Regions from separate parts of the Peribacillus sp. JNUCC41 genome, predicted to be linked through region 1. Evidence: riboswitches for the same ligand, from Rfam matches in the RefSeq annotation. Region 1 holds a riboswitch; each other region holds the start of a gene.
The links. A riboswitch is a leader RNA that binds a small molecule or an ion and turns the genes downstream of it on or off. The one in region 1 is predicted to bind cobalamin.

Region 1 (5,153 bases):
CATCAAGAAGCCGATGATGATTATTCTAATCATTGCCATATCCCCCGCATAAGGAGTGAATGTGTCTAGTACAGATATAAAAATCACCGTTAACATAAAAAAGAAAAAGATGCTTTGCCTCACCATCACCCAGTAATGGATCAAGTATGTTACAAGCCAAAGAAGGACAAAAAATAACAACGTTCGAAATGGATTTGTGATCAACTCCCAATTCCCATCATATATGAAACCAAGATTGCCCTTAAAATCCGCTAGAAATCCTTTCAGCCATGACAATTGAAATAAAGCGTCGTTTAAATGGAGGAACTGTAATGAAATCATTATATAAGCACTATTGAGAATAACTCGGATTGACCAATGTAGGCGGAAATAATGCAGCAGCAGGGAAAAGAGCAAAAATAAAATAAAAATGATGATATTACCTGTATCGGTGAGTTTATCGACAGGCCTTAACCATTCAGTAATCAACAACAGACCAAATACATACATCAAGACATGCATGTATCCTTCCAACTTTTCGGTAGTGACATTCACTTTGCCATCACCTCTGATCTATCAAACTTTAGTTGGCCCTGTTCAAAAAAGCTAACCTTCATCCCCCTCGAAACAGCTGTAGAACTTGATAACCTTTCCTCATCAGTAAGATTTGCCTGTTTCTTAACACATAACATTAATCCCTGATTAGGCTGGAAAGCACTCAATATGTCCACCTTTTCTAAAGTTAAGTCTGAAACGATGAATATCACAGCAGCGTTTGCCGGAAGAATTCCCTTCCTGACATTTTCATTTAATGCGTTTACAACACTCGGCTCTTCTTTAACAAGTCTGTAAAAAATCTTTCGTTTCTGGTTATTGCCTGCTGCTGCCGGTATGATCATCCTCGACCCCATACTCACATACCCAATTTCCATGCCTTTCTTTAACATGGCGTGAGCAACGGAAGCCGCCATTACAATGGATTCTTCGAATAAATCCGACGGCTTTACATCAAGCATGATGAATACATCCCGGTTTTTCTGCACTTCGAATTCCTTCGTCATGATTTCACTCGTTCTGGCCGTCGCCTTCCAATTAATCCATGACAACTGATCGCCTGGCTGATATTCCCTTACTCCGGATACCACTGAATGTTCCCGTTGTGTTTTCTTTGTTGAAACCACTGCCCCCTGATTGAACACTCGATCAATACCACTGTAGGCAAGCTCATGATAACGAGGAAAAACAGTTATTTTCAGAGGTGAACTATATATCGCTTCCTTTTCGACTAACCCGAAAAAATCCCCAACCCAAAAGCGGATCGATTGAAATGAATGCTCTCCACGCTCCATGTCTTCCAAGGTATATGACATGCTGAAGGTACGCCTGAATCCCGGAAAGATAATGACTTTCCTTTGGAATCCCCTATCTTCCAGACGCTGAGGGAATTCCTCCTCTACCACCATAAATAATAGGGGCAGCCGGTTTTTACGGATAAACGTCAATGCTATTTCAACAGATTCGCCGGCCTGACATTCCCTTTTATTGACCTTTCTCTCAACGATCAAATCATGCAGCGGATAAAACAGCAGAATCAAAGCGTACACAGAAAACGGCAAAAATGAATAAAAAATGAACCAACTGACAAAACCACCTTGAAACATTGCATAGCAAAAGGAAACGGTCATGAGTAATACAAGTCCGACCACACTCATATTTCCCCTTAAAATGTTGATGAATTTGCGCATTAGGTCATAGCCCGCTTTACAGGTACCTGTGTTGTCGCCACAACTTCATGTATCACCATTCCAGCATCGAAGCCATCATACTTCGCTTCAGGTTTCAAAATAAGCCGGTGGGAAAATACGAATGGAACCAAATATTGAACATCGTCCGGCAGAACATAGTCCCTGCCCTGGACCAGCGCGTAAGCCTGGGCTGCCTTCATCAAGGCTATCGATCCACGCGGGCTTACACCTAAATAGACCCCTTCATGCGTACGTGTTCGATTCGCCAATTCAACAATATATCGTTTTATTGTGTCATCCACTATCACAGCTTTTACCTCAGCCTGTAATTCTATCAATTCATCCAAGGTGATGACGGCTTCCAGCTCATCAAGCGGTACCGTGTATTGAGCTCTATTAAGAACCTCTATCTCTTCTCCCACACCCGGATAGCCCATTTTCATTTTTAATAGGAATCTATCCAATTGAGCCTCCGGAAGCGGATACGTCCCCTCGTATTCGATCGGATTTTGTGTCGCCATTACGAAGAACGGCTTCTCCAATCTCCTTGTGACACCATCAATCGTCACGCTTGCCTCTTCCATGGCTTCAAGTAATGCAGACTGAGTTTTCGGCGAGGTCCGGTTAATTTCATCGGCTAAAATAATATGTCCCATTATCGGACCTGGCCTAAAAATGAATTCTTGTTCCTTAGGATTGAAGATCGAAACACCAGTAACATCAGAAGGAAGTAAATCAGGTGTGAATTGAATTCTCTTAAAGCTTGCACCTATAGATTTTGCCAGTGCCCTTACCATGACTGTCTTCCCCACGCCCGGAACATCCTCCAATAAAACATGTCCACCGGAAAGGAGTGCCACGATACTTAGTTCTGCTATATCCCGTTTTCCGATAATCACCTTTTCGATATTCCCCAGAACGATTTCCAGTTTTTGATTGACTTGCTTATAATTCATTCTCTACCTCCCGGGATTCACAGTATCACCATTATTTCATACCTTTTCTATATCAAAATTTTACATTAAGCACCAATTAAACCTTACATTGTAAGTTTACTAGATATTCGGTAAACCATAAACGAATTTGTCTAAAAATATTAATGCAGTCTATTGAAAAAGGTATGGTAAACTGTTGCTAAGTGAATATGAATCTTGCAGAAAATGGTGCTGCATTGTCAGCTTAATAGGGAATTCGGTTTAAAACCGAAGCTGTTTCCGCAACTGTAAGTGCTAATGAAATAAGATGTTTACCACTATTTGAGGATGTAATCGCTCGCCGACTACCGGCCATTTAACCCAAATGGGAAGGTTCTTAGAGTAAAATGACGCACAAGCCAGGAGACCTGCCTTTTTTCATCGTATTATGCTCTTCGGAAGATAGGAGATTGTACGGCTCTCCCATCTTTTTCTACTACAGATATATAGATGCCCGAAGCCGACCAAAACTCTTGGTCGGCTATTTGTCTTGCTGGGAAAAGCAATACGGAGGTCATTCACCCAATACGTAAAAGGAGGAAGATTTATGGCAAAGAAAGACTTTCGTTTTTTATGCTACCCATACATGCGTGAGTCAGTATCGACCGTCGATTTTGAAATCCGCACAGACTCATTGACGACACAGATCGGCTTGGCCGCCTCACTTACTGAGGACGTCCCCGATGTATACTATGACTTAATGGAATTATTGCCCATGGTTTACCATTTAAACGGCTCAGTCCGTGGGGTTTTAGCCATTACCGGCGATGATCTCGACCGCTTAAGTGCAATCTACGACCGATATGTCGCTGAAGTGAGGGATCGAATCGAAACATTCGTCCTTCCACAAGGATCAACCGCAGCATGTACTTTGCATACTTGCCGCAGTGAGGCCAAAAAGTCCGTGCGCGCTTTACACAAGGTAAGTCTAGAAAAGGAAATTCCAGGAATTCTTTTTGATTACGCTCACTTGCTTGCAAATGTATTATTTGTGATGGCAGTCTACGTCAATAAGCAACAGGGGATCGAGGAGATTCCTTTTATAAGTAAATCATACCCAACCAAACCAATGAAAAAGAAAACGGAGGAATAAATAATGAAGAGAACCCTAGGATTCAGTTGGATTTCCATGCTGATGCTTACGCTTTTCCTCACCGGATGCGGAGTGAACGATGATCAATCCTCAAAGGATAATAAAGATAGTAAAAAGGTCGAAGATATCAAGGACTATACCGTTACGGATGATTCTGGTAAAAAAATAAAATTCGAGAAAATCCCGGAAAAGGTCGTTTCACTTCAGCCAAGCAATACGGAAATCTTATTTGCCCTTGAACAGGGTGATAAAGTCGTTGGCGTGACCGACTTTGATAATTATCCAGAGGAAGCGAAGGATATCGAACATGTTTCAGACTCCGTTAACATCAATGCAGAAAAAATCATTGCCTTGAAACCTGATGCCATCATCGCTTATTCCATTGGGGATGAAACGGCACTGAAACCACTTGAAGATGCCGGCATCCCTGTATTCATCATTAAATCTGCGGCAAATTTCGATGATGTATATGGTGATATCGGGCAGATTGCTAAAGTGATGGGTGTAGCCGAAAAAGGGGATGAATTAGTGAAAGATATCAAATCCCAAATTACAAATGTCCAAGAAAAAGTGAAAACTGTAGATGAAAAGGAGCAAACATACTTTGAAATTAGCCCTGCTCCGGAAATCTATACAACAGGATCGGAGACCTTCCAAAATGAAATCCTGGACACTGCCGGCATAAAAAACATCTTTGATGACCAAAAAGGCTGGGTTAAAGTATCCGATGAAGAAATCGTCAAAAGGAACCCTAAATCCATCATCACCACGGCCACGTATGCAGATGATGCCATTGGTGAAATTAAATCGCGTAAGGGCTGGGTAGATATCGATGCGGTGAAGAACGATGAAGTCCATTTACTTGATGAAAATATCATGTCACGTCCTGGACCAAGGATTGGGGAAGCTGTTGAACTCGCAGCAAAGACTGTCTATCCTGACTTGTTCAAATAACACGATAAGAGGGATGCGCCAATTAATCGGCGCATCTAAGTTTGTAGTCAAAAGGGGTTCGGAATTAAAAAATTCTGAACCCCTTTTAGAAACACCAATTTGGGCCAGGTTTAAGAGAATTAGGCTCTACATCGACTATGTTAAGCCATTTTTGAACCTTGCCATGTCCTATGGGCCATCTTCTTTTAATTATTGAAAGCGAAATGAGCATCGTCTGTATCGACTATTTTTAAGTCCCCTTAATGTAATCCAACGAATACCATGCTTTTCATTTGCATCTGCGAATACATGCCAAATTGTTTTTTGTATTTCGGATATCCATTTTTTACACCATGATGATTACGCAGATGATATGCATCTGAAACATACGCCCGCCAGTCCTCAGGTATGGTTACTATCTAAATGTTA
Region 2 (5,153 bases), 1.9 Mb from region 1:
CAATGGATGATGGGAAAATTTAAAAACTAGGAGTGAAAAAAATGGATAGCAAGCAATCAAAAAATGAATCTTCAGAAATTGCCGGAAGAATATATGATGTTAGTGATTATAAACGGGAAGATAATTTATCTTCTGGACTGGCTACAACCCACGAACAAGTTTCGGATACTTATGCGGAAGGGGAGGTAAAAGCAGTTGTTGATGATGTGAACGGAAGAGATATTGAGCTTGCAAAAGAAAGAACTGAGGAAGAAAAGTAATGAATAATAAGATTTTTGGTTTTTAGGAACAAGAATGATCGCCTGCTATTTCAAAGATCCCCTAGCTTTTGGAAAGAGGAAACAATAGCTAGGGGATGCTTAATTAATAAATCCTTTCAGTCTCCAACATTTGAAGCAATTCTTCCTTCGTTCTTGGGAAAAGGTCCCGTTCAGACGGTTCCCTTGATTGAAGAAGGGCTTGAAACATTTCAAAAACCCACGGCTTCTCCAGATGTGCCTGCAGCAAAACGTCTTCATCATGGAAAACGGATACGGGATCCCCTTGGTATATGACCTTACCATCGTTCATGACAACCACTTCATCAGCCCATTGATATGCTAAATTAACATCATGAGTTGATAGGATTATCGTTTTGTCATGGTGGTGGATACTGTCTAGCAGAGCCATGATCTGTCTTGAGAAATAAGGATCCAATCCAGCTGTAGGCTCATCCAAGAGCCAGACATCAGGTTCCATGGCGAGTACCCCTGCAATGGCGACACGTTTTTTTTGCCCAAGGCTCAAAAAATGGGTGGGTCTGTCTTTAAGTTCCGTTATTTCCGTTTCAGCCATCGCCCAATTTACTTTCTCCTGGACTGCTTTTCTATCCCATCCTAAATTCATCGGTCCAAACGATATATCCTGTTGTACATTAGCGGAAAAGAGCTGCGAGTCGGGATCTTGAAAAACAATCCCGACTTGCTTTCGTAATGATAATAATGCTTTACGGTCATATTTCATTTTCTTGCCCTTAAATCTGATCTTTCCTGCCGTAGGTTGTAAAAGCCCATTTAAATGGAGGAATAAAGTCGATTTGCCGGCACCATTATTGCCTAGTAATGCTATCTTTTTACCGTGTTGGATCGTTAGCGAAAGGTCGTTTAAAGCAAACGTCCCATCCGCGAATTGATGTGTGAGGCCTTCTATATGAAAAATATGCTCGTACATTCTTGGGTTGCCTCCAATTTACAAATATTCATTAATAAAGATTAAGCTTCCTAGTATTACAATCGCGATCAGCCAATTGCGTGAGGAATAGGTGTAAGTATCCTCTATATAGGAAAGGTTCTCCTGATAGCCTCTTGCGTTCATGGCCATCGTCAAATGTCCAGAGCGCTGCAATACTCCTAAAAATAATGATGAGGTTAGTAATCCGAGAGATCGAATGCCTTTCATTAACGAACCATACCCCAGCCGTGAAGCTTGTGATTGGTGAATGGCCAAAGCCGTTTCTAAAAAAATAAAGATGAAGCGATAGGTCAATTCTATTAAATCGACCAATAAGGAAGGCACTTTAAGTTTTCGCATCACCGATAGAATGACGGTAATGGGTGTAGTTAAGGTAAGAAAATATAAACAGCTGATGCTGCCTAATACGACAGTGATCAAATTGATCACTGTTCCTATGCTGTCATCGCTGATGAATATTTGCCAGTTCCCGACCTTCCAGGACCACCATATATTCGAAAACGAAGTAAATTTGCTTGTAAAAGAAATAAGGATGGTAATTGTTCCTGATAGTATAAAAAATCCCGGTAATAGAAGTAATTTAAGATAATAAGAAAGCGGGATTTTTGCCGCAAAAATGATTAAAGCGCTCATCACCGTAAAAGTGATGAGCGAAACGGTCATATCCCTTACCGTTAACGAAAATAGCATAAGGGAGAGTGCAAAAACCATCTTTTCCAACGGATGTACATCCTTTAGCCCATTGAAATAGGCATATTTATCAATGAGTAACATGCTTCGATTTTCCGGGAATTTCCTGTTTGGTTTGTTTATTCCGTTGTCTCGTTACACCTATGAAATAACCAATGAAACCGGCTCCGATTGCAGCTTGCAGCGCAAATAATAAACTTTCGGTTTCCGCACCTGGCGGCTCCCAAATACTGTTGAACCATGGCTTGTATTCCGGCTGGATTTTGGTGATGGCTTTTTCAGCTTCTCCATCGGCACCGCCAAATTCCGTTCCTTGTTGGGTGATTAACGGTATGGTAGCAAGAACGACGACCAGGAAAAGCAACAGTAAACTTTTTTTCATGTTAACGGGCCTCCTTAGATAAAACTCGCAGCAATTTCAATTCGCCTAGATTGTATTTTTTTAAGAAATTCATCACGACGACTGTCAATAACCCCTCACTGATTGCCAAGGGAATTTGGGTCAGGGCAAAAATCCCTGCGAATTTACTGAAAGAGGCCATGAATCCTCCTACCTCGGATGGAAAAGCAAGAGCAAGTTGAATGGAAGTTACCACATAGGTTCCCAAATCTCCAAAAGCAGCAGCCAAGAACACGGCAAATGAAAAGGACCAACCTAATTTAGTTGCGCCCTTGAAGACGAAGTAAGCAATGAACGGTCCGCAAACGGCCATGGAAAATGCATTGGCCCCTAATGTCGTCAATCCTCCGTGAGCCAGTAAAACGGCTTGAAATAACAGAACGATGGAGCCAACGACACTCATGGCCAACGGTCCGAATAGAATGGAGCCCAAACCAACTCCGGTAGGGTGTGAAGAACTTCCCGTAACGGAAGGAATCTTTAGGGCAGATAAAATGAATACAAATGCACCCGATAAGCCAAGCATCATTTTTGTTTCTGGGTTTTCCCTTACTTTGGATCTAATGGACCGGTAACCCAGGATTAAAAATGGGAGCGTCACGGCCCACCAGAATATAGCCCATTCAATGGGTAAAAAGCCCTCCATGATATGCATGGCCATTGCCCGTTTTGGGACGAAAAGCAGTAAAATGACAAAATAAATGGTCTTCCAATTGGTTCTTTTCATTCTTTCTCCTTTCAAAACTTTTAATTTTTCTGATCAATCTTGAGAAGAAAGGCGCGCCCAACATAAAAAGCACTTCTCTCAAAGGAAAGAAGTGCGTAATGAACAGGAATTTTGCAGCATAAACCAACCATGGGCCTTTCTGCCTGATCCGCACACCCATCCTCGTAGGTTGAAACAGTTTCACGCTTCATGGCAGGTCTCCTGGCTTTGGTTCATCATCCCATTACATCCTTCCCATCTCATTTGACAGTGGAATAGTTAAAGTAATAGGACTCCCCTTTACAGTGGCGGGACCGCTCCGGATTTTCACCGGCTTCCCTTTTAAGCTGAACTCCGAAAAATTCAACACCATAAAACTTATGTAATTATTTAGAAAATTCTCGTATAGTGTACCATAAAGAAATAATTCCAGCTACACTATCTTTTTTTTTTTTGACTAAATTTGTTGCAAGGAAAGGCTTGTTGACAGGATATACACTATTAAACTTTTCTAAACAGTCGGAATAAACTATTGAATTTTGATAAAGTTGTTATATGATAGATAAAGTTAGTTAGAAATGTATAATAAAACCAAATATTTCATTTTAAAAGTGCCCTTGTGTGAATAAGCAAGGGATAATAGGGAAATCGGTGAAAATCCGATGCAGCCCCCGCTACTGTAAACGCTGATGAAATTGTCGATAGCCACTGGCATTGTTGCCGGGAAGGGACAAGGTAAAATGAAGCGTAAGCCAGGAAACCTGCTTTTAAAATTGCATGATACTTTTCGGAGGGAAAGGTAGAAGGACTATGACGATTTTGGGAGATTGGGCATTCTTGCCTGGGGCTCCTCATCCATATAGTTTTTTTAAACCTTGACTCTTATGTTAAGGTTTTTTATTTTGCCTTTTCCCTGAACGCAGGAGGAAGAACATGACTACTTGGAACTTAATGGGTACAAATACACATCTGTTGATTTGTAATGGAAGCAGCTGTATGAAAAAGGGCGGGGAAGAAGTAACCCAGGCGATTCGCGATGAAATTACTTCCAAAGGACTGGACATGAAAATCCATACAACCAGGACACGGTGTAACGGAAGATGTAAGGATGCCTGCGTTGTGATTGCCTATCCTCAAGGAAACTGGTATCGAGTGGAGACACCTGATTTCGGTCGCCAAATTGTCAGCCATATCGATGATGGGGAGTTTGTTCCACAAATGATCTACCAATTCAATGATGGGGAAATGGCACCCAATCCAAATTTTCCTGCTCATACGGGTATTTCAAAGAACAAAGCGTGAAAGGAGATGTCTTAATGAGTACAAACGGTAAATTATTCGTCGTGGGCTTTGGACCAGGGAATTTTGAACACATTACCAAACGTGCTGTCGAAGCCCTTCAAGAAAGTGACTACATCATTGGTTATAAAACTTATGTTGAACTCATTCAGGGACTGCTTACAGATCAAACGATTATTAGTACGGGGATGACTGAAGAGGTATCACGTGCTCAGGAAGCAGTGAAACAAGCGGAGCTGGGTAAGAAAGTTGCGGTAATCTCCAGCGGGGATGCTGGAGTTTACGGGATGGCTGGGTTGGTTTATGAAGTATTGATTGAAAAAGGCTGGAAAGAAGAAACTGGAGTGGGCATTGAAGTCATTCCTGGCATTTCTGCAATAAACTCTTGTGCATCTTTACTTGGGGCACCAGTCATGCACGATTCGTGTACAATCAGCCTCAGTGATCATTTAACTCCTTGGGAACTGATCGCTAAAAGGGTTGAAGCAGCTGCAATGGCAGACTTTGTCATTGCCCTGTATAATCCGCGCAGCGGCAGGCGGACGAGGCAAATTGTTGAAACACAGAACATTCTCCTTCGCTACCGTTCGCCCGATACACCTGTCGGGTTGGTGAAAAGTGCATATCGAGATAGGCAGGATATTGTCATAACCAATTTGAAAGATATGTTGAATCACGATATTGGAATGTTGACCACCGTCATTATTGGTAATTCATCCACCTTTTTATATGATGACAAAATCATCACACCAAGAGGGTATCAGAGGAAATATACTTTGAATTCGGAAAAGCAACCATTGAAGCCGCATCAGCGTCTGCAAAAAGAAG
Region 3 (5,153 bases), 410 kb from region 1:
AGATGACATCCATGAAACTGTTGAAGTCGCAATAGCACATATGCGTATGAATTTGGGTTGTTTCCTCCACGCTTGATGTGGATATCAAGAATGAATTTACAGCCCAGTTCAAATACTCGTCGCGATCGCTTTTTTTCAATGGCAGACCTTCTCTAAGTGCAGGCTCATCAACCTGAATCATTTTAATTCCAGCAGATTCCAATGCAATGACTTCCTTTTCCAAAGCGAGCGCCAGCTGATAACAAACATTCTCCCTGGAAATATCATCACGGACAAATGACCAATTCAAAATCGTAACAGGACCTGTAAGCATTCCTTTTACCGTCTTCTTCGTCAGTGATTGTGCGTAAACACTTTCCCTGACTGTCATCGGTTCGATGAAATGGATGTCGCCATAGATGACTGGTGGTTTTACGCAGCGGGATCCATAGGATTGGACCCAACCCTTTTCCAGAAAGACGAATCCGCCTAACTTATGGCCGAAGTATTCAACCATATCCGTCCGTTCGAATTCCCCGTGAACGAGAACATCCAAACCGATTTCTTCTTGGATTTCGATCCATTTGCCGATTTCTTCGTTAACGAATGTTTCATATTGCTGAGCGGTCCAATCTCCTTTTTTGAATTTCCCGCGTGCTTGTTTAACTTCAAGTGTCTGCGGAAAGCTACCGATCGTAGTCGAAGGAAGGAAAGGCAATTTGAAAAATTCCTGCTGTTTTTGGTAACGCTCTTTAAATGGAATTTGACGGCCGGCGGTCCTGGTTTTAACCTTTTCGACTTTCGATCGTACAGTCCCATGATTCCGTGCATTCGAACTTGCTAACGTTTGAACCGTAATTTTATTGGCATCGACTTTTTCGGCGATTGCTTCAAAGCCTTGATTATTCCCTTTGACCAAGAGTGTGATTTCCTCAAGTTTCTCGTCAGCGAAAGCAAGGGCCTGTTTCACTTCTTTTGAAAGGGCGGATTCATTACGAACGGTCACTGGGACATGAAGCAGGGAACAAGAGGGCTGAAGCCAGATTTGGTCTTCGGCTACCTTTTTCTTAAGAGTCTCGATCAATTGAATTTTTTTCGATAAATCAGATAGCCAAATGTTTTTTCCGTCAATCACACCTGCAGCAAGCACTTTGTCCTTCGGGAAGCCGGATGCTACAAGATTACTTAGATTCCTCCCTTTATCATGTACAAAATCAAGACCGATTCCTTGGACTTTTAATTCGATGACTTCTTGGTAGTGTTCCACGGCATCAAAGTATGTTTGTAGCATGATGTTCAGGTTTGGTGCTGCTTCATTCAGCTTTTCATAGAGGTAAGTAACAGTTTGCATATCATCCTTGGAAATGGATGAAACAAGAGCAGGTTCATCCATTTGTACCCACTTCACGCCTTCTTGCTCCAACTCCCGCAGGATTTGCGTGTATAGGGGAAGCAAGCTCAAGATGATGCCAGGGATCTCTTGTTTATTGAAGCCTTTGGAGAGGGAGATGAAGGTATAAGGTCCGATCAACACGGGCTTCGTTTCAATCCCTAGCTTTTCCTTGGCTTCCCGATATGCTGCAAGTGGTTTATTTTCTGTTAAAGTCAGCTGTGGCAGTTTTAATTCAGGGACAATATAGTGATAGTTCGTATTGAACCATTTCGTCATTTCGGAAGCGACTTCATTATTGTTTCCGCGAGCCATTGAATAATAGACCGAAAGGGGAACGCTACCGCCTTCATAGGCTGTATAACGTTCAGGAACAAGACCGAACATGACGGACATATCGAGCATTTGATCATAGAAAGTGAAGTCGTTGACAGGAATGATATCAATGCCCCGCCGCTTCTGTTTTTGTACGTTGCCTAAACGGATTGCTTTTAGTTGTGCCGTAAATTCGGCTTCATCGATTTTACCTGACCAGTAAGCTTCCAATGTACGTTTCCATTCACGATCTTCCCCGATTCGAGGGTAACCCAAACTACTGCTTTTCAAAATTCCCATCCTCCCAATTCATATTATTGAACAATAAAAAAAGCATCCCTAACCGTCAAAAGAGAAAGTTAGAAATGCTTAAAATAAGAGGCACGCAGAATGCCCCTTACAATTATAAGGTCCCTAACACCTCCCTATCTCCCGTAGGTTAAAACAGTGTTGTTGAAATAGGCAGGTCTCCTGACTTGGGGATTATCATTAGCGGCGGGCCTTCCCGATCCGTTGATCAGTGGCATATTGGATGGCGCTAACACTCCCATTACAGTGGCGGGACCGTGCCGGAATTACACCGGACTTCCCTTTTAATCCTAATTTATAATTAGGAACCTATTTCCACATATGAAATTTTACAAAACCTGCCTTTATAAACTGTTTGCAGGTTGAAGATTTTTAAAATAAAAACTATTTTAAAAATTTAGACAACCTTAACATATCCAACCAAAAGGGTCAACATGAGATTCGGGAAAAGAATCCGTTTTTTGAGTGTGTTGGTGATGAGGATAAGGTCTGTTCCTAAAAAAGAATATATTGTTTGGACAGGGAGTATGTATAGAGGGAGTGGCGTATTGAAATGGGGCGTTGGGGATGACTTTCTACATCTTGATTGCAGGAATCATTTTTTGCATGGTGATGAGCATTCGTACGTTATTTCTTGTTGAGTCGGGAGGAAAGAAGTTTTCTCTGGAGGATATGCTGTGGCTTGGCAATTTATATGCGACGATATTGGTTGGATTTGCACTGATTTATTTATTATACGAGCTTCAGAATCATTCGGTGATTCTTGATATGGGCAATCGGTTGGATGGCACTTTCTATGAACAGTTGAAGACTTCCTTTTACTTTAGTGCGATGACGATGTTTTCTGTAGGTTATGGAGATATAGCCCCGATTGGCATGGGAAGGATGATAGCTACCATTCAGGCTTTCATCGGGTATACACTGCCGGCAGCGTTCGTGATTCGGACAGTTATCGATTTGGAGCAGAAAGATAGGAAGGATAAATGAAAGTTGTGTTTCTTTCGATTATTGGGTACTCTTACCATAATGAAAGAAATGGAGGGTTCAATATGACTGTTAAAATTGGAGAAAAAGCACCTGATTTCAAACTCCCTGCAAACAATGGTGAAATGGTTTCCCTATCGGATTTTAAGGGGAAAAACATTGTTTTATATTTTTATCCAAAAGACATGACGCCAGGTTGCACGACGGAGGCCTGTGATTTCCGGGACCATAATGAGCAATTTGAGGAATTGGACGCGGTCATCATTGGTATCAGCCCAGATCCAGCGGCACGTCATGAAAAGTTCATCGAAAAGCATGGATTGCCTTTTCTGCTGCTTGCTGACGAAAATCATGAAGCGGCTGAATCATTTGATGTTTGGCAATTGAAAAAGAACTTTGGCAAGGAGTATATGGGCATTGAACGTTCAACTTTCCTGATAGATAAGGCTGGTAAGGTAGTCAAAGAATGGCGTAAAGTAAAAGTCAAAGGCCACGTCGAAGAAGCTCTTGAAACTCTTCGCGACCTCGAAAAATAAGGGACAGGCAGATGAAGGATGAGCGAATAACGAAGCTTGCAGCCAGGCTGATTCATCATTCGATACAAATACAGCCAAAAGAGAGAATCCTCATACGGGGGCATATCAACACGAAACCATTATTGAAAGAGCTGATTGATGAAATATACAGAGTGGGTGCTTATCCATATGTAGAACTCGAAGACGATGAGATAAGCCGCCACCTGTTACAAGGGAATGTGAAGGAACAACTTGACACATCTTCGCAATGGGCTCTGAAGAAATATACGGATATCGATGCAGTCATCATCATCACAGGGGAAGAAAACGAAGTGGAAATGACTGATGTTCCCATCGAGAGGCACCGTCTTCAGGGGGAGGCCATGAATTCCCCCACTCTTTTCTATGTAAACAACCGACGTTGGGTCTTACTTAATTATCCAACCAACGCATCAGCGCAAAAAGCCGGCATGCCCTTCAACACGTACCAAGACTTTCTGTTGAACGTTTGCACCATGGATTACGGGAAAATGGAGGCGGCCTTGAAACCGTTAAAACAATTGATGGAACGGACTGACAAAGTCAGGATCGTTTCACCAGGGACAGATTTGACCTTTTCCATTAAAGGTATGCCGGCCATCATATGTGCCGGAAAAAAGAATTTACCGGATGGGGAAGTGTTTACGGCACCCATAAAAGATAGTCTCAATGGAAGGATATCCTTCAACACACCCACAACCTATGAAGGAATCACCTTTAGTGACATAGAATTAAACTTTGAAAAGGGAAAAATCATTAAAGCAACTTCCAATCGTGACTCAGAAATGAACCAAATTCTTAATATTGATGAAGGGTCCCGGTTTATAGGGGAGTTCGCAATTGGAATCAATCCATATATATTGGAACCTATGGACGATATATTGTTCGATGAGAAAATAAGCGGGAGTCTGCACTTGGCTATTGGACTCTCCTATGAAGAAGCGGATAATGGAAATCGTTCATCGATACATTGGGATATGGTCTTGATCCAGCGTCCGGAATATGGGGGCGGTGACATCTATTTTGACGACGTCCCGATCAGAAGGGATGGCGATTTCATTTTGCCTGATTTACATGCATTAAACCCAAATTGTTTAAAATAAAGCCTTTTTTAATAAGGGGAAGGCTTTTGTCCAACTCAAAAAGGGGACACCTGAATATGCTTTATTAAGGGAATACCTCCTCAGAGAAAGTTGCGCGGGACACATAGAGCCCGTGTTTTTTTTATGTTAATTAAAAGGGAGAGATAAACATGTTAATACTTTCGACTGTCATTCCGAATGAAGGTATCCAAACGAAGATGGTGGAAGCTTTTCCAGATTTGAACTTCATTTATCAAAAAGGATGGACGGATGGGCCGCTTCGTGAAGCGGAAATCCTAATTACATATGGTGAAGACTTAACTGAAGAAATCATTGGGAAAGCGGCGAACTTGAAATGGATCATGGTCATGAGTGCAGGGATGGAATTAATGCCATTTAAAGCCATTGAGGAACGTAGCATTCTGGTGACAAACGCAAGAGGCATTCATAAAATCCCGATGGCCGAGTATACGATAGGGATGCTTTTGCAATATGAAAAGAAATTGAAAATGCTTATCAAGAATGAAAAGGAAGAATTGT
Region 4 (5,153 bases), 690 kb from region 1:
AGTTGGTGCCGTTGATACGGTTATCCTTAAATATCAGCTTCTGGGAATACCTGTCCAAGTGCAAGGACTGGATGAAGAAAGTTCGTTATTGCTTGAAAAACTCGCCACATCAGAAAGTAAAATATCTTGAAGAAGTAAGTTTTGTTGAATAGAAACTTTTCAAACCGACAAAATAGATAACATGAATTATTTCCTTTTGAAAGGGGCGAAAAGCATGACACCCGAGCAGGATTATACAGCTGCAAATCTGTCACCGGATTTATTGAATGAACTGAAAAGCTTTGAAAACAGACTTGGCGAGGAAGCCAACAAAGAACTGATTGTCATTGCCTATGAAAAAGAAAAGGAAGCTTTGAATTAAGAAAAAAGACTCAACCACCCTTAATGGTGGTTGAGTCTTTTTTTGCATATACAGAAAAAGGATGTCCATGTTTTTAATGAACACCCCCTTTTCCTGTATTATTTGCTGAATACGTCCGTTAAGATCGGCACGATTTGTTTTTTACGAGATACAACGCCTTCTAAGACGGCGATGTTATTGTTTAATGAAACGTCGTATGCTTTTTCCACTGCATAAGCTGCTTTACCAAGCGCCAAGGCAGCAGAGTCATTAGTCAAGATATCCGTTACGACAAATAGGAATAAGTCCAATTCTTTCTCAGCGATGACCGCTCCAATCGCCGCTTCCAATTCTGCTTGCTTAGCAAGGACTTCGTTCGGATCTACAGCATTGACCTGTGCTATCTCCACTTTAGCCATCCCCATGGAGAATTCCTTTGCATCAAGCGTGATAAGCTGGGCAATCGTTTTGTCGCTCAAGTCAGCTCCGGCTTTCAACATTTCCAAGCCGTATGTTTCAGCGTCGACTCCCGCAATGGCAGCCAGTTCCATTGCTGCTGCAACGTCTTGCTCCGTGCATGTAGGAGATTTGAACAATAACGAATCGGAAATGATGGCAGACAACATAAGACCTGCGATTGCTTTAGGGACTTCGATGCCATTTTCTTTATAAATTTTATTTAAAATGGTTGCCGTACAGCCAACTGGTTCCGCCCGGTAATATAGTGGATCGCTTGTTTCAAAGTTAGCGATACGGTGATGGTCGATAACTTCCAATACACGGACTTGGTCAATATCTTCAGCACTTTGCTGGCGTTCGTTATGATCGACCAGGATTACACCCTCAGCTTCCCCTGCGACTTTTTCCACAAGGCGGGGAGCTTCGAATTTGAATTGGTCCAATGCATATTGGGTTTCACCATTCACTTCACCCAGACGAACTGGTTCAGCGTTGATACCTAACTGCTTTTTCAGGTCTGCATAAGCGATTGCTGAACAGATTGTGTCTGTATCCGGGTTTTTATGTCCAAAAACTAATACTTTTTCCAAGATTTTATCCCCTTTTTCTTAAATATTTTTCCGCGAATCCCCTCATCGCAATAAGGGAGAGCCACCTTCACTAGACAATTTATTTTAACACAAAATCGCCTAAAATCAGTGCTTGAATTACCCATTCCCCAATAAATTCTTTCATTCCTTCGCACTCTGCCCTCACTTTGTCAATAGATAAGGGTTGGTTTTTTTCAAATATATTAGTTGAATTATCATCGTATATGGCTTACGATAATATAAGCAGAAATACTAGATATTGATTACATAAACATTACCAATAACTATATATAGAATTTTTTATAATCCAAGGTGCCAGTGATGGCTGAAAAGGGAATCCGGTGTAAACCCGGAACTGTCCCCGCAACTGTAAATGTGACGAAATGAGAAACCCACTGTATAGCTCTCTATACGGGAAGGACTCAAAGTAGGATGATCATGAGTCAGGAGACCTGCCTTGAATTTTTCACGTTTCTTATTCTTCGGGGATTGAGATGATGAAACGATAGTTTAACGGCTATTTTTTCATGGCTCTTTTATTCTATCGTTTGATCCGCTCAATTCATTGGGCGGTTTTTTTATTTTAGAAGGAAGTCAACAAGGAGGATTATTAATGACTCAAACATATAACTCTACCATAAGTGAAAATGACACAGAAGCGAAGTCCGTCCAGCTCGAGATGTTATCAAAGGAATTCGAAGGCCATCTCGATATGGAAAAGTTCAAAAAGCGTTTTACAAAATGGCTAGATCGCAAAAGTGACTCAACCGAAGAACAGGCATCAAAAAAACTGATTCAGCTCGCTCTTGAAAGTGTGGATATCGATGCTCCGGATTGGACGTTCGTTGCTGCAGCAGAACTGTTGAATACAATGTATAGGGATGCACAAGCCAATCGAGGCTATGAAGGCATGAGTTATGGCCCATTCTATGAGCTGATCGCGGAACTCTCCCAGCTTTCAGAAGGTCAGCGTTATCCTATTTATAAATCAGAACTGCTATCTTCATATACGAAAGCGGAAATTGAGGAATTGGGTTCGGTGATCGATCCGGAAAAAGATAAATTATTCTCGTACATAGGCATCTACTTATTGAACGACCGCTATCTGGCCCGCCCTCAAAAGGACAAGGTCTACGAACTGCCACAAGAACGTTTCATGATCATCGCGATGGAAATCATGCGATTGGAAAAAACGGAGCACCGCCTGCAACTTATTAAAGAAGCATACTGGGCCATGTCCAATCTTTATATGACCGTTGCTACTCCTACACTCTCCAATTCAGGTAAAACACATGGACAATTAAGCTCCTGCTTTATCGACGCAATTGAAGATTCCATTGACGGAATTTACCTATCAAACTACGATGCAGCAAAAGTATCTAAATTTGGCGGCGGAGTAGGTCTTTACGTCGGTAAGGTTCGATCGCTTGGTTCTGATATCCGAGGTTTCTCTGGAAACAGTTCCGGCACGACTCCCTGGATTCGACTATTCAACCAGACAGCTGTAAGTGTCGATCAATTGGGGCAACGTAAAGGTGCCATCGCGATTTACTTGGATGCCTGGCATAAAGATATCATGAGCTTCCTCGATTTAAAGACACAAAACGGGGATGACAGATTAAAAGCCCATGATATTTTTACAGGCGTATGCATACCCGATTTATTCATGGAAGCTGTACGCGACAGAAAAGAATGGTATCTTTTCGATCCGCATACCGTTAAACAAACCCTTGGATTTTCACTTGAAGATCTTTATGACGAGAAGAAAGGCGAAGGAAGCTTCAGGAATCATTATGCACTTGCTGTCGAGGCCGCAGAAAATGGCACACTTCCAAACTATAGCTTTGAAAAAATCAAAGCGATGGACATCATGAAAAGCATCATGATTTCTCAATTGGAAGAAGGCGTACCGTATATGTTCTACCGCGATGAAGTGAATCGGAAGAATCCCAATAAGCATAAAGGTATGATTTATTGCTCTAACCTTTGCACGGAGATTGCCCAAAACTTAAGCCCTTCGACAATCACGGATGAATATGAAACAGAAGATGGAGATGTTGTTGTGGTTCGTAAAAGCGGCGATTTCGTTGTCTGCAACCTTTCATCCATTAACTTGCCCCGGGCAGTGGGCAGCGATGTTTTGGAAAGATTGATTCCCATTCAGATCCGCATGCTGGATAATGTCATAGATGTTAATAATCTTCCTGTCAAACAAGCATCCATCTCGAACAAACGTTACCGGGCAATTGGTTTAGGAACGTTTGGATGGCATCATTTACTTGCCACACAGAATATTTATTGGGAATCCGATGAGGCTGTTCACTATGCAGATGCTTTATACGAAAAGATCGCTTACTTAACAATCAAGGCATCCAATGAATTGGCTAAGGAAAAAGGTTCATACCCATATTTTGAAGGATCTGATTGGCATACAGGGGACTATTTCGAACTGCGTGACTATACAGATCAAAAATGGATGGATTTAAAAGCAGACGTGCATGGACACGGGACCCGTAATGGCTATTTAATGGCCATTGCCCCGAATTCTTCGACAGCTAAAATCGGTAATTCCACGGATGGAATCGATCCTTTGTATGAAATTGAATTTTACGAAGAAAAGAAAAACTTCAAATTCAAGGTGACAGCTCCAGGCTTGACGCCAAATACGTATGAATATTATAAAAAGACGCGATTTAATTTGGACCAACTGGAAAGCATCAGGCAAAATGCAGCCCGCCAACGCCATATTGACCAAGCAATCAGCTTTAATCTGTATGTACACAATACAATCAAAGCGAAGGTTCTATTGGACATACATTTAACGGCATGGGAAAGCGGATTGAAATCAACGTATTATGTTCGTTCGACTTCTTCCGAATATGACAATGCCTGCGAAAGCTGTTCAAGTTAACGACTATCATAACCCAGTAATCTATTCTTAAAGGAGTTTTCACGAATGACCAATCATATCAAAAAGATTCGGATGCTCGAACCTACGCATCCAACCAAAGCAACCGGTGTTTTCAAAGGAGAAGCTTCAGGCTTCCTCCTTTGGAACGATATTCAGTATGAAAAATTCTATGATACCTATACACAGCTCATCAATAACTTTTGGAAGCCTTCGAGCGTGAACATGATTCAGGATAAAAAACAGTGGGGCGAATTGGACGAAGATATCCAGGACGCTTTTCTCGATATCCTTACAATGATTGCTGGAATGGATAGTCTTCAAACGCCCACTTTAGTAGAAATCCTTCGGTACATCAAAGATCCGGCGGCAAAAGCTATTCTGGCCAACATGGCCCAGCAGGAATCGATCCATAATGAGTCTTATTCCTATATCCTTGCTTCCTTGATTCCTGTAGGCAAACAAAAACAGCTATTCGACCGCATTAAAGAACATCCTGAAGTGATTAAGCGTAACCAACCGATCGTTGATGCTTATCAAACGTTCGTGGACGATCCCAGCCCTCAGCATTTATTCGAGGCACTGATCCATTCAACGAACCTTGAAGGGATATATTTCTATCTGGCTTTCGCCTTTTATTATAATTTAGGACGACAAAATTTAATGACTGGTTCCGCTACGATGATATCTTATATTCATCGCGATGAAATGGTCCATTTCGATTTCATTGGAATGCTCGTTCAAATCTTGATGTATGAATATCCTGAGTTAAATAATGAAGAAAACACGAAGTTCATCTATACAACGATTGAAAAAGCAGTCGAACTCGAAAAAGAATGGTCTGAATATATGCTCG

Region 2: it holds a riboswitch for cobalamin, as region 1 does, so the genes downstream of both, JNUCC41_RS20200 ((2Fe-2S) ferredoxin domain-containing protein) here and JNUCC41_RS10980 (hypothetical protein) in region 1, are expected to answer to the same signal.
Region 3: it holds a riboswitch for cobalamin, as region 1 does, so the genes downstream of both, metE (5-methyltetrahydropteroyltriglutamate--homocysteine S-methyltransferase) here and JNUCC41_RS10980 (hypothetical protein) in region 1, are expected to answer to the same signal.
Region 4: it holds a riboswitch for cobalamin, as region 1 does, so the genes downstream of both, JNUCC41_RS14160 (ribonucleoside-diphosphate reductase subunit alpha) here and JNUCC41_RS10980 (hypothetical protein) in region 1, are expected to answer to the same signal.

Annotation. Positions count from the first base shown of each region.
Region 1 covers NZ_CP062163.1:2,219,548-2,224,700, reverse strand. Annotated here, with positions in the region: gene JNUCC41_RS10995 (DUF4129 domain-containing transglutaminase family protein) at 1-534, opposite strand, end outside; gene JNUCC41_RS10990 (DUF58 domain-containing protein) at 531-1,691, opposite strand; gene JNUCC41_RS10985 (AAA family ATPase) at 1,724-2,680, opposite strand; cobalamin riboswitch at 2,869-3,088, shown strand; gene JNUCC41_RS10980 (hypothetical protein) at 3,246-3,791, shown strand; gene JNUCC41_RS10975 (ABC transporter substrate-binding protein) at 3,795-4,745, shown strand.
Region 2 covers NZ_CP062163.1:4,156,076-4,161,228, forward strand. Annotated here, with positions in the region: gene JNUCC41_RS20170 (YozQ family protein) at 42-260, shown strand; gene JNUCC41_RS20175 (energy-coupling factor ABC transporter ATP-binding protein) at 364-1,209, opposite strand; gene cbiQ (cobalt ECF transporter T component CbiQ) at 1,228-2,004, opposite strand; gene JNUCC41_RS20185 (energy-coupling factor ABC transporter substrate-binding protein) at 1,991-2,302, opposite strand; gene JNUCC41_RS20190 (energy-coupling factor ABC transporter permease) at 2,304-3,047, opposite strand; gene JNUCC41_RS20195 (hypothetical protein) at 3,068-3,238, opposite strand; cobalamin riboswitch at 3,222-3,415, opposite strand; cobalamin riboswitch at 3,619-3,809, shown strand; gene JNUCC41_RS20200 ((2Fe-2S) ferredoxin domain-containing protein) at 3,960-4,328, shown strand; gene cobJ (precorrin-3B C(17)-methyltransferase) at 4,343-5,153, shown strand, end outside.
Region 3 covers NZ_CP062163.1:2,626,276-2,631,428, forward strand. Annotated here, with positions in the region: gene metE (5-methyltetrahydropteroyltriglutamate--homocysteine S-methyltransferase) at 1-1,984, opposite strand, end outside; cobalamin riboswitch at 2,129-2,321, opposite strand; gene JNUCC41_RS12780 (potassium channel family protein) at 2,561-2,980, shown strand; gene bcp (thioredoxin-dependent thiol peroxidase) at 3,043-3,513, shown strand; gene JNUCC41_RS12790 (aminopeptidase) at 3,525-4,634, shown strand; gene JNUCC41_RS12795 (D-2-hydroxyacid dehydrogenase) at 4,784-5,153, shown strand, end outside.
Region 4 covers NZ_CP062163.1:2,911,572-2,916,724, reverse strand. Annotated here, with positions in the region: gene JNUCC41_RS14175 (SulP family inorganic anion transporter) at 1-130, shown strand, start outside; gene JNUCC41_RS14170 (hypothetical protein) at 215-361, shown strand; gene JNUCC41_RS14165 (manganese-dependent inorganic pyrophosphatase) at 460-1,389, opposite strand; cobalamin riboswitch at 1,683-1,863, shown strand; gene JNUCC41_RS14160 (ribonucleoside-diphosphate reductase subunit alpha) at 2,003-4,300, shown strand; gene JNUCC41_RS14155 (ribonucleotide-diphosphate reductase subunit beta) at 4,346-5,153, shown strand, end outside.